Regions from separate parts of the Bradyrhizobium sp. Ses1 genome, predicted to be linked through region 1. Evidence: riboswitches for the same ligand, from Rfam matches in the RefSeq annotation. Region 1 holds a riboswitch; the other holds the start of a gene.
The links. A riboswitch is a leader RNA that binds a small molecule or an ion and turns the genes downstream of it on or off. The one in region 1 is predicted to bind S-adenosylmethionine.

Region 1 (4,320 bases):
ATCTTGCGCATAGGCCGGCGGGAAATCGGTCGCCGTGTCGCGCCACGGGCCGCGTTCGATCGCCACCACGTTCAATCCGGCACCAGTCAGCTCATGCGCCAGGATGGAGCCAGTCCAGCCCAATCCGACAATCACCACATCAGTTGCTGGCAATTTGCGCGTCATATTCCCGATACTCCGGACGAAACGCGCCTTTGGCGCCTATTCGGGTCGGCCAGCAATGCCAACGGGTGGCAGCGGATAGCGCTCGTTGTGCCGCTCAACCCAGTCGCGGTAATCATAGCGCGCGCCGGGAAATCCGATCATCTTCCAACCGACCATGTCGCGGTTGCCGCCGTAAACTGGGTCAGCGAAGAACCCCTCCCGCGTGTTCTGCAGCAGATACTCGAAGAACGCGCGACTGCTGGTTCCTTCCAGTTGCACCTGATCCTTCTCCAGCGCGGAGAGAACCTTGTCCTTCTCATCGTCGGGAATCTGGGCGAACGGCTTTCCCGCGTAAGTGGCGCGACAATATTTGTCCAATGCGGCCAGCGCCTGGCGATACCGCGCTGCCGGGGTCAACGGCGACTGATCTCCCTGCTCTGGCGTTCCGTCGGCGAAGGGCCCGTGCATGTAGAGCCCCTCGGCGCTGCCATAGGATCCCGCAAGTTGTCGGTCGATAAAGACCGCACAGCCGGCATCCTTGCCCCCCGGCGTCTGCGGGTCCGGCGGGATCAGCCGGTCGACGAGGGCCTCGACGGCAGCTCCTTCCTCCGGAGTGAAATACGCCCATGGCCCAGGCCGCACCGCTGTTGGTGGAGTGCCGGCACTTGGTCCCCACGGCAAACTGCCCTTGACGACTAGCGCGCGAGCAGAGGTCGCCGAAAACACCAAAGTCATGGCGGTGGTTATGAGTAATTCGCGACGGCGCACGCCGTGATTAGAGCGCGGCGAGCGGGGTATTCCCTCCCCGGCACTATCAGCACCGGGGGCCATCTTCCCGATACGGTTGGCGCTCAGCGAAATCTCTTTCGCGACCATAGTGCTCCCCTGGATCGTGAACTCGGAATTCCAAGGTGGCGCATCAAAAGACCAACATAGCACAGTCTAAACGGTTCTCAAGTCGGGTGAGTCCAGTTCAGCAATTCAGGCCGCGGCAGGCGTGGCTCTTTGGCTACCGTGCCCCGGGCTTGCCTGAAAGAGCTTGAGCGTGAACTGATCGCGTATTGCAATGCACATCCATGAAATGGAATCATCGAAGCGGTAGACTTGTTGCTCAAGCAAGAGAGATTTACGAGCGGGTTAAGCTGAAAGTACATCTGCATCAGCGTGACCGTTCAGGACGATCGCTCCAACTTGACTATGCGCGCGCCACTTCTGATCAAGACCGATAGGTGAAATTCCAATTGTTCTTCATGCTACGTTGCGGTCCATTTTTTGCTTCCTCGTAAAAGCGTTTGACACGCCAACTTTAGCCTCGGGAAGCCCTTGTGCTTGCTCGTATGCGTATTCGCGTTGAACGATGTCGCACAAGATCAACATCATCAACTGCGACACCATCGCCCCGCTCCGATGCATCCGGCAGACTACGGCAACAGCGCACCACTATCCTCGACGTCCCGATTAAGCCACCACGCATCGAGGCAATCGGCCGCCCAAAGATTCGTTGTCAGTAGGGCAGCCAATGACCGTCCAAAATGGCAGGGCGAAGCCGCAAACGCGTCCGGTACCCTAATTCGTATTTAGCAAGCTTCCGAGAGCGGCCCGGCTCCGCAGTCGCCCAAGTCCGCGGTCCCGATCCGCAGAGGGGCGGGTCTCTTTATCCGCCCGACTGCGGTGCTAGTGACCGCTCTGGAAGAACTATCCGAACCTGCTATACTGATCGTGCATCAAGAAGAGGCTGACGCCTCGCCGACCTGCCATCCCGGGCAAGGTGGTTTTCCGCAAGGAGATGCGGCCAATTCGGCAACGATACGGGTCGCGCGGCCGTCAGCCTCCTCGCCAGTGCGACGGAGGTTATTTTTATGTCTGACATGTTTTTGGATCGCCCCGATAAGCACCAGGGCGCATTCGTCGATCCGTGGAGTCATCAGCCACAGCATCAAGGGGGATATTCCCGATCACGCGGTGTTTGCTGGAGCATGGCACCTAAACGTCGGAATCGACACTATTCACGAAGCTCTTTTTCTTGCACTTGATGACCGCGGTGACCGGCTGTGGTCGCTGACTACATCCACTGACAACTCCACGCGGGAGCGTCTAACCGCACGTGAGCGCGGCGATCGCGACTGGATCAAGCGGAAGATCAGTTGTGGCTGTGTGACCGGAGCGGCTCGCGCCGGAAGTCCGCGCGGAGCGGCGAGCATCCTAATGAACAGACTACTCCGCTCTCGCCTTCATTTTTCAGGCTCGGAGCCGCCCTACATGGCCGGCCTGCTGACAAGCCAAGAGATGGCGGGCATTGTTGATGCCTTCGAGCAGGAGTTAAGACGGAATACGATGGCGGCAGAAGTGGATCAGCATGGTAATGAGGCCACAATTATCACTGCGGCGCGAGACCTTCAGCTCCAATCCCCGACCTGCAGGCCACAACACGATCGCCTGGATTGCGGATTGTGCGCGCCGAAAGCATTTCATCGAGATATCTGCCTCTCGCAACCAATTTTATTGTGGTTACTGTAAGCGAGGCGGGGGACCGGCGAAGCTTCGCGCCTTTTGCGAAGAGATTAACAGTAGAGATGGCGTGGCATGACTATGAAGGATGATCGGAGAGCCGAGGCTGCGACTATCGACCGAAAGCGACTTACGTTTCGCTGATTATCGTCCGGGACGGCGGCGTCGCCTCGCCGAACTCCTCGCGTTCAACCAACAGCTTGAGGCCGAAGCTGCTGAAAGAAAGCAGGCGGCGAGTCAGGTGCGCCAGCTGCTTGGCGGAAGAGCTTATGGGATTTTTGAGAAGGCTATTTGGCTTTGCGATCGGCCCGGGGGCTCCGTTGACGTTTTTGTTCTGACCGCGCGCGCCTGCGCAAGCCTGCAATGACAGGGGAAATTGCGCCAAAACCGACCTTCATTGCCTTCTCCTCTATTGCCGACTGACATTTAATGTGAAATTAAATGATATATAAAAAATAAAGGTACAATAAGTTAATTACCGAACCTTCCCGGTCATATCAGGTTACTTCCTTTCCAAAGAAGGAGGGCGGCTGGTATGCGCGCTTCAACACGCAGTGCCAAAGAGCTTTGCGAGCAACTCGCGTCAGATACCGATGTGCTCGCACAAAAGATGTCGGATTTGCTTTCGCTTCGAAAATTCGTTGCTGACGCTGAAATCGTCGCCGCTTCGCATGGCAGCATACCGAGCGCGCCGCTAATGGGCCTTGATGGCCCGGCTACTGGCGGAAGGAGCTGGCGTTTGCCGCATCGAACTGTTCAATAGATCTCGCAATGTAATCAAATTGTCCAGCGTCATAACAATGCGAGCACGCACGACGCTTTCATGTTCAATCCGATCCGAATCGAATAGTGGACCTGCCTTTGGGCGAACGGCGCTCCGCACCGCCAGGAAATTTAACGAGTGGTAGCGCGGCAGTGGCATTCGATCAGACTGCGAGCCAAAAAGTGATCACACCCAGCAACGCAACAAGCAAAGCGCATTCGAGTTTGTGGTTGTAGGAACGGAGAACTCTGCTGTTCCATTTCATGTCAATTCTCCTTGGCTGAATTCCTAGCAGCGCGTAGCCGAAGCGTTGGGCCGGGCGTCGAACCGTTAGAAGGTCGACTACACCGGCTATCACCTATCGGTATGGGGCTGATACTGCGGCTTCTATCCGGGCTTGAGCACTGGAATTTATGTCGGAGCCCGCACTCCTGGCGAAGTCAGCCACTTATTAACGTGAGAGGCAGCATCTATCTGGCGGGCCTTCCGCAGAAGCTCGTCGCGACGAATGCCATGGGGCATGCCTTCGGCCTGTTTGCGCAGGCTGATCGCTTCTTGCGTTAGGCGGTATTCGAATGTGGATGATGACAACTTGAAACGTCGACGATGCGACATGCCACTACTCCCTGTTCGATTTGGCGGGAGCGTTACCGAACTCTCAGTCACCGATATGAGCCGGGGGCAGTGCGATGATGTAAGCGACTAGACGCCCTTTTCATCCGGGAGTCGACATGATTCGAGTCAGGCGCTGCGAATCGCCATGTCGGACGCCGAAGTAAGTAAAACAGGGCGCTATTCCCTTCAATCGGAGCCGTTTCCCGCGAAGTCTCTTGGCCGCTCATCAACAGCATGTCGGCTTCCCAGACCTGCCACTCCCACTTCCGCGGGAAAAGAGCAATCAGCGT
Region 2 (4,320 bases), on a different contig from region 1:
GCGCCTTCGGCGCATCCCGGAATGACGAGGGGAGGTGCTCGCGGCAACAGTTTAGCCTGTCATTCCGGGGCACGCGAAGCGTGAGCCCGGAATCCATCGAGCCGCAGAGTTCGTGGAGGAAATGGATTCCGGGCTCGATGCTTCGCATCGCCCCGGAATGACGGAGGAGAGGTCTTCCGGAATGACGGGGAGAGTACTCAGCGTCCCTTCCCGCCCCTGCTCAGCAGGAACACGCCCTGTTCGCCGAACATGTTCCAGACCCACCACGGCAGGTTCAGCGGCACCGGGCGGCCGTAGAGGTCGAGCGCGACGGCGCGCTCCATCTTGACGTGGATCTCGTCGCAGAGCTGCACGAAATCCTTGATGGTGCAGAAATGAATGTTGGGGGTGTCGTACCAGGTGGCCGGCAGATTTTCGGTGCGCGGCATGTGCCCGCCGATCAAAAGCTGCAGCCGCATCTTCCAGAAACCGAAATTCGGGAACGAGACGATGGCGCGGTGACCGATGCGCAGGAGATTTTCCAGCACAGCCTTCGGCTGCCGCGTCGCCTGCAGCGTCTGCGACAGGATCACGTAGTCGAACGCATCGTCGGGATAGTTGCCGAGGTCGGTATCGGCGTCGCCCTGCACCACCGCGAGTCCCTTGGCGACGCAGTGGTTGACGCCTTCGCGCGACAACTCGATGCCGCGGCCATCGATGCCGCGACTCTCCAGAAGCTGCAACAGATCGCCGTCACCGCAGCCGACGTCGAGCACGCGCGACCCGGGCTCAACCATTTCGGCGACGAGAAGATGGTCCGGACGAAGGCTCGTGCTCGCCTGCGGCGCCAAGCCGGGCAGCGGCAGAGTTTGCTCCTGAAGCGCCATCACTTAAGCCCCCGCATCGCCAAGGCCGCGCGACTTGCCCGCCGAGTGCAGGAAGGCGCGCGAGATGTCGAAGAATTCGGGCACATCGAGCAGGAAGGCGTCGTGACCCTTGTCGGTCTCGATCTCCGCGAACGAGACCCGCGCGCTGGAGGCATTCAGCGCGTGCACCAGCGCCCGCGCCTCCGAAGTCGGAAACAGCCAGTCGCTCGTGAACGATACTACGCAGAAGCGGGTCTCGACGCCGCGGAACGCCTGCGCCAGCACACCATTGTGGTCGGCGGCGATGTCGAAATAGTCCATCGCGCGCGTCAGATAGAGATAGCTGTTGGCATCGAAGCGCTCGACAAAGGACGAGCCCTGGTAGCGCAGATAGCTCTCGACCTGGAAGTCGGCATCGAAGGAGAATGTCGGCAACTCGCGATCCTGCATCCGCCGCCCGAACTTGCGATGCAGCGCCGCGTCAGAGAGATAGGTGATATGCGCGGCCATCCGCGCGACCGCGAGCCCGCGATGCGGATGCGTGCCCTGGTCGACATAGCTTCCGCCACGCCAATCCGGATCGGCCATCACGGCCTGCCGGCCGAGCTCATGAAAGGCGATGTTCTGCGCCGAATGCCGCGTCGAGCAGGCGATCGCGAGCGTCGAGAACACGCGCTCCGGATAGGCCGCCGCCCATTGCACCGCCTGCATGCCGCCCATGGAGCCGCCGACCACCGCGAACAGCGTCTCGATGCCGAGTTGGTCGATCAGCATCGCCTGCGCACGCACCATGTCAGGGATGGTGATGATCGGAAAATCCAGGCCCCATACCTTGCCGGTCGCAGGGTTCAGCGAGGCAGGGCCAGTCGAACCCATGCAGCCGCCAAGCACGTTGGAGCAGATGATGAAGTATCTGGAGGTGTCGAGCGGCCGGCCGGGGCCGACCATGGTCTCCCACCAGCCAGGCTTGCCGGTCACCGGATGCAAATTGTTGACATGCTGGTCGCCGGTCAGGGCGTGGCAGACCAGAATGGCGTTGGAGCGCTCGGCATTGAGCTCGCCATAGGTCTGATAGGCGATCTGGAACGGCGCAAGGTCAATGCCGCAGTCGAGCTTCAACGGCTGATCCATGCCGAACTTCGCCACCAGCGAGGACGGATGATCGGCCTCATGGGCGCGATCCTCACCCTGAATCGACGGACTCTTGATCGACTGCACCTTGGTCATTTGTGGCGCCTTCCTCCGACGCGGAGGTCCCGGACAGAAATCAGACCATGAAAAACCCGGCCTGAACAAAGGTTCGGCCGGGATCGATCTGTCCCCGGCCTGTTTAGCGAATTCTTTAACGTGGCTGCAAGCCGGCCGGCTCAAATGACCACGAAGTGCTGGGAAAGTAGTCCCTTACCCGGCCTGCGTCAAGGCAAGTGGGGCCGTTAACCTAACCGTGACCTTTAGGCCGAGCTTGCACCATCTGGCCCCATGGGACAGAACGGGGGCTCGCACTTTCTCCCTCTCCCGCCCTTGCGGGGAGAGGGTTGGGGTGAGGGGCTCTCTCCGCGAACACGGTACCAGACGGATTCGCGGAGGCTCCCCCTCACTCGAAATTCAAGCTGCGCTTGAATTTCGACCTCTCCCCGCAGGCGGGGAGAGGTGAAGAGTCTGCTTGCTGATTGAAGAGAAACGACGGGCCCTAGCATGTCAAAACCGCCTCCGGCGCCGCCCTCACTGGCCGAGTTGCGCAAAGAGATCGACGCGATCGACGAGCAGGTTCATCACCTGTTGATGGCGCGTGGCGACATCATCGACCGCCTGATCAGGGTGAAGCAGACCCAGGAAGTCGGCTCCGCATTCCGGCCGGCGCGCGAGGCCTCCATGATGCGCAGCCTGGTCGAGCGCCATCGTGGCATCCTGCCGCTCGACACCATCGAGAGCATCTGGCGCGTCATCATCTCGACGTTCACCTACGTCCAGGCGCCGTTCTCGGTGCATGCCGACGTCTCGGTCGGCGAATCCATGATGCGGGATTCGGCACGCTTCCATTTCGGCTTCGTGGTGCCCTACGTCTCGCATTTCAGCGCGCAGGCGGCGGTCGAAGCGGTGGCGAAATCGAAGGGCGACCTCGCGCTGGTGTCGGCCATTTCCAGCCGCACGCCATGGTGGATCGACCTCGAGGCCGAGGGCGCGCCGAAGATCATCGCGCGATTGCCGTTCCTGGAGCGCGCCGATCATCCCGCGGCGCTGCCCGTGTTCGTGATCTCGCGCGTCGCCGACAACGCGATGGTGACCGAAGTCGAGATGTGGAGCGTGCGCGTTTCCGGCTGGAATGCCGAGATCGCCCGCGCGCTGGCCCCGCTCGCTGAAATCGTCGCGGTGCCGGACACCGCCTTCGACGGCGCGGCGCTTTTGGTATCGGTCGCCGGCCGCGGCTTCGAGGAGATCAAAATGGCCCTGATCCGCGCCGGAGCCTCGGTGCGCTCATCGGCCCTCGTCGGCAGCCACGCAACGCGCTATACGGTGCCCCCCCGCCCCTACAATCCGGAGCTAGAGAGTTAGAGATGTCCCGCCCCGTGCCGAATCCCGGCATCCTCGATATTGCGCCCTACACCCCCGGCAAGAGCCCGGTGGCGGAACCGGGGCGCAAGGTGTTCAAGCTTTCCGCCAACGAAACGCCCTTCGGTCCCTCGCCGAAGGCGATCGAGGCCTATAAGCACGCCGCCGAACATCTCGAGGACTATCCGGAAGGCACCTCAAAGGTGCTGCGCGAGGCAATCGGCCGCGCCTATGGCCTCGACCCGAGCCGCATCATCTGCGGCGCCGGTTCGGACGAAATCCTCAACCTGCTCGCCCACACCTATCTGTGCGAGGGCTCGGAGGCGATCTCCACCACCCACGGCTTCCTGGTCTATCCGATCGCGACCAAGGCGAACGGCGCCAAGAACGTGGTCGTGCCGGAGACCGACTACACCGCAAGTGTCGATGCGATCCTTGAGGCGGTCACGCCGCGGACCAAGCTGATCTGGCTCGCCAATCCGAACAACCCGACCGGCACCTATCTGCCGTTCGACGAGGTCAAGCGCTTGCGCGCAGGCCTGCCGTCGGACGTGCTCCTGGTGATCGACGCCGCCTATTCGGATTACGTGGTGCGCAACGACTATGGCCTCGGTCTCGAACTGTGTGCGACGACCGAGAACACGGTGATGACCCACACCTTCTCCAAGATCCACGGGCTCGCGGCGCTCCGCGTCGGCTGGATGTTTGGCCCGGCGCATATCGTCGATGCGGTGAACCGCATTCGCGGCCCCTTCAACGTTTCTACTCCGGCGATGCTCGCGGCGGTAGCCGCGGTCGAGGACACCGCGCATGTCGAGATGTCCAGGGTGCACAACGAAAAATGGCGGAGCTGGGTGACGGACGAGGTCCGCAAGCTCGGGCTGAAGGTGACGCCGAGCGTCGCCAATTTCGTGCTGATCCATTT

Region 2: linked by a shared signal. The riboswitch ahead of metX (homoserine O-acetyltransferase MetX) and the one ahead of AC5ZG5_RS35705 (hypothetical protein) in region 1 are both predicted to bind S-adenosylmethionine.

What each region holds. Positions count from the first base shown of each region.
Region 1 is NZ_JCAMOQ010000048.1:11,458-15,777, forward strand. It holds gene AC5ZG5_RS35695 (GMC family oxidoreductase) at 1-165, opposite strand, end outside; gene AC5ZG5_RS35700 (gluconate 2-dehydrogenase subunit 3 family protein) at 202-1,020, opposite strand; SAM-I-IV-variant riboswitch at 1,861-1,962, shown strand; gene AC5ZG5_RS35705 (hypothetical protein) at 2,404-2,661, shown strand; gene AC5ZG5_RS35710 (hypothetical protein) at 2,783-3,037, opposite strand; gene AC5ZG5_RS35715 (hypothetical protein) at 3,188-3,415, shown strand.
Region 2 is NZ_JCAMOQ010000001.1:445,382-449,701, reverse strand. It holds gene metW (methionine biosynthesis protein MetW) at 198-866, opposite strand; gene metX (homoserine O-acetyltransferase MetX) at 870-2,072, opposite strand; SAM riboswitch at 2,155-2,234, opposite strand; gene AC5ZG5_RS02145 (chorismate mutase) at 2,541-3,398, shown strand; gene hisC (histidinol-phosphate transaminase) at 3,401-4,320, shown strand, end outside.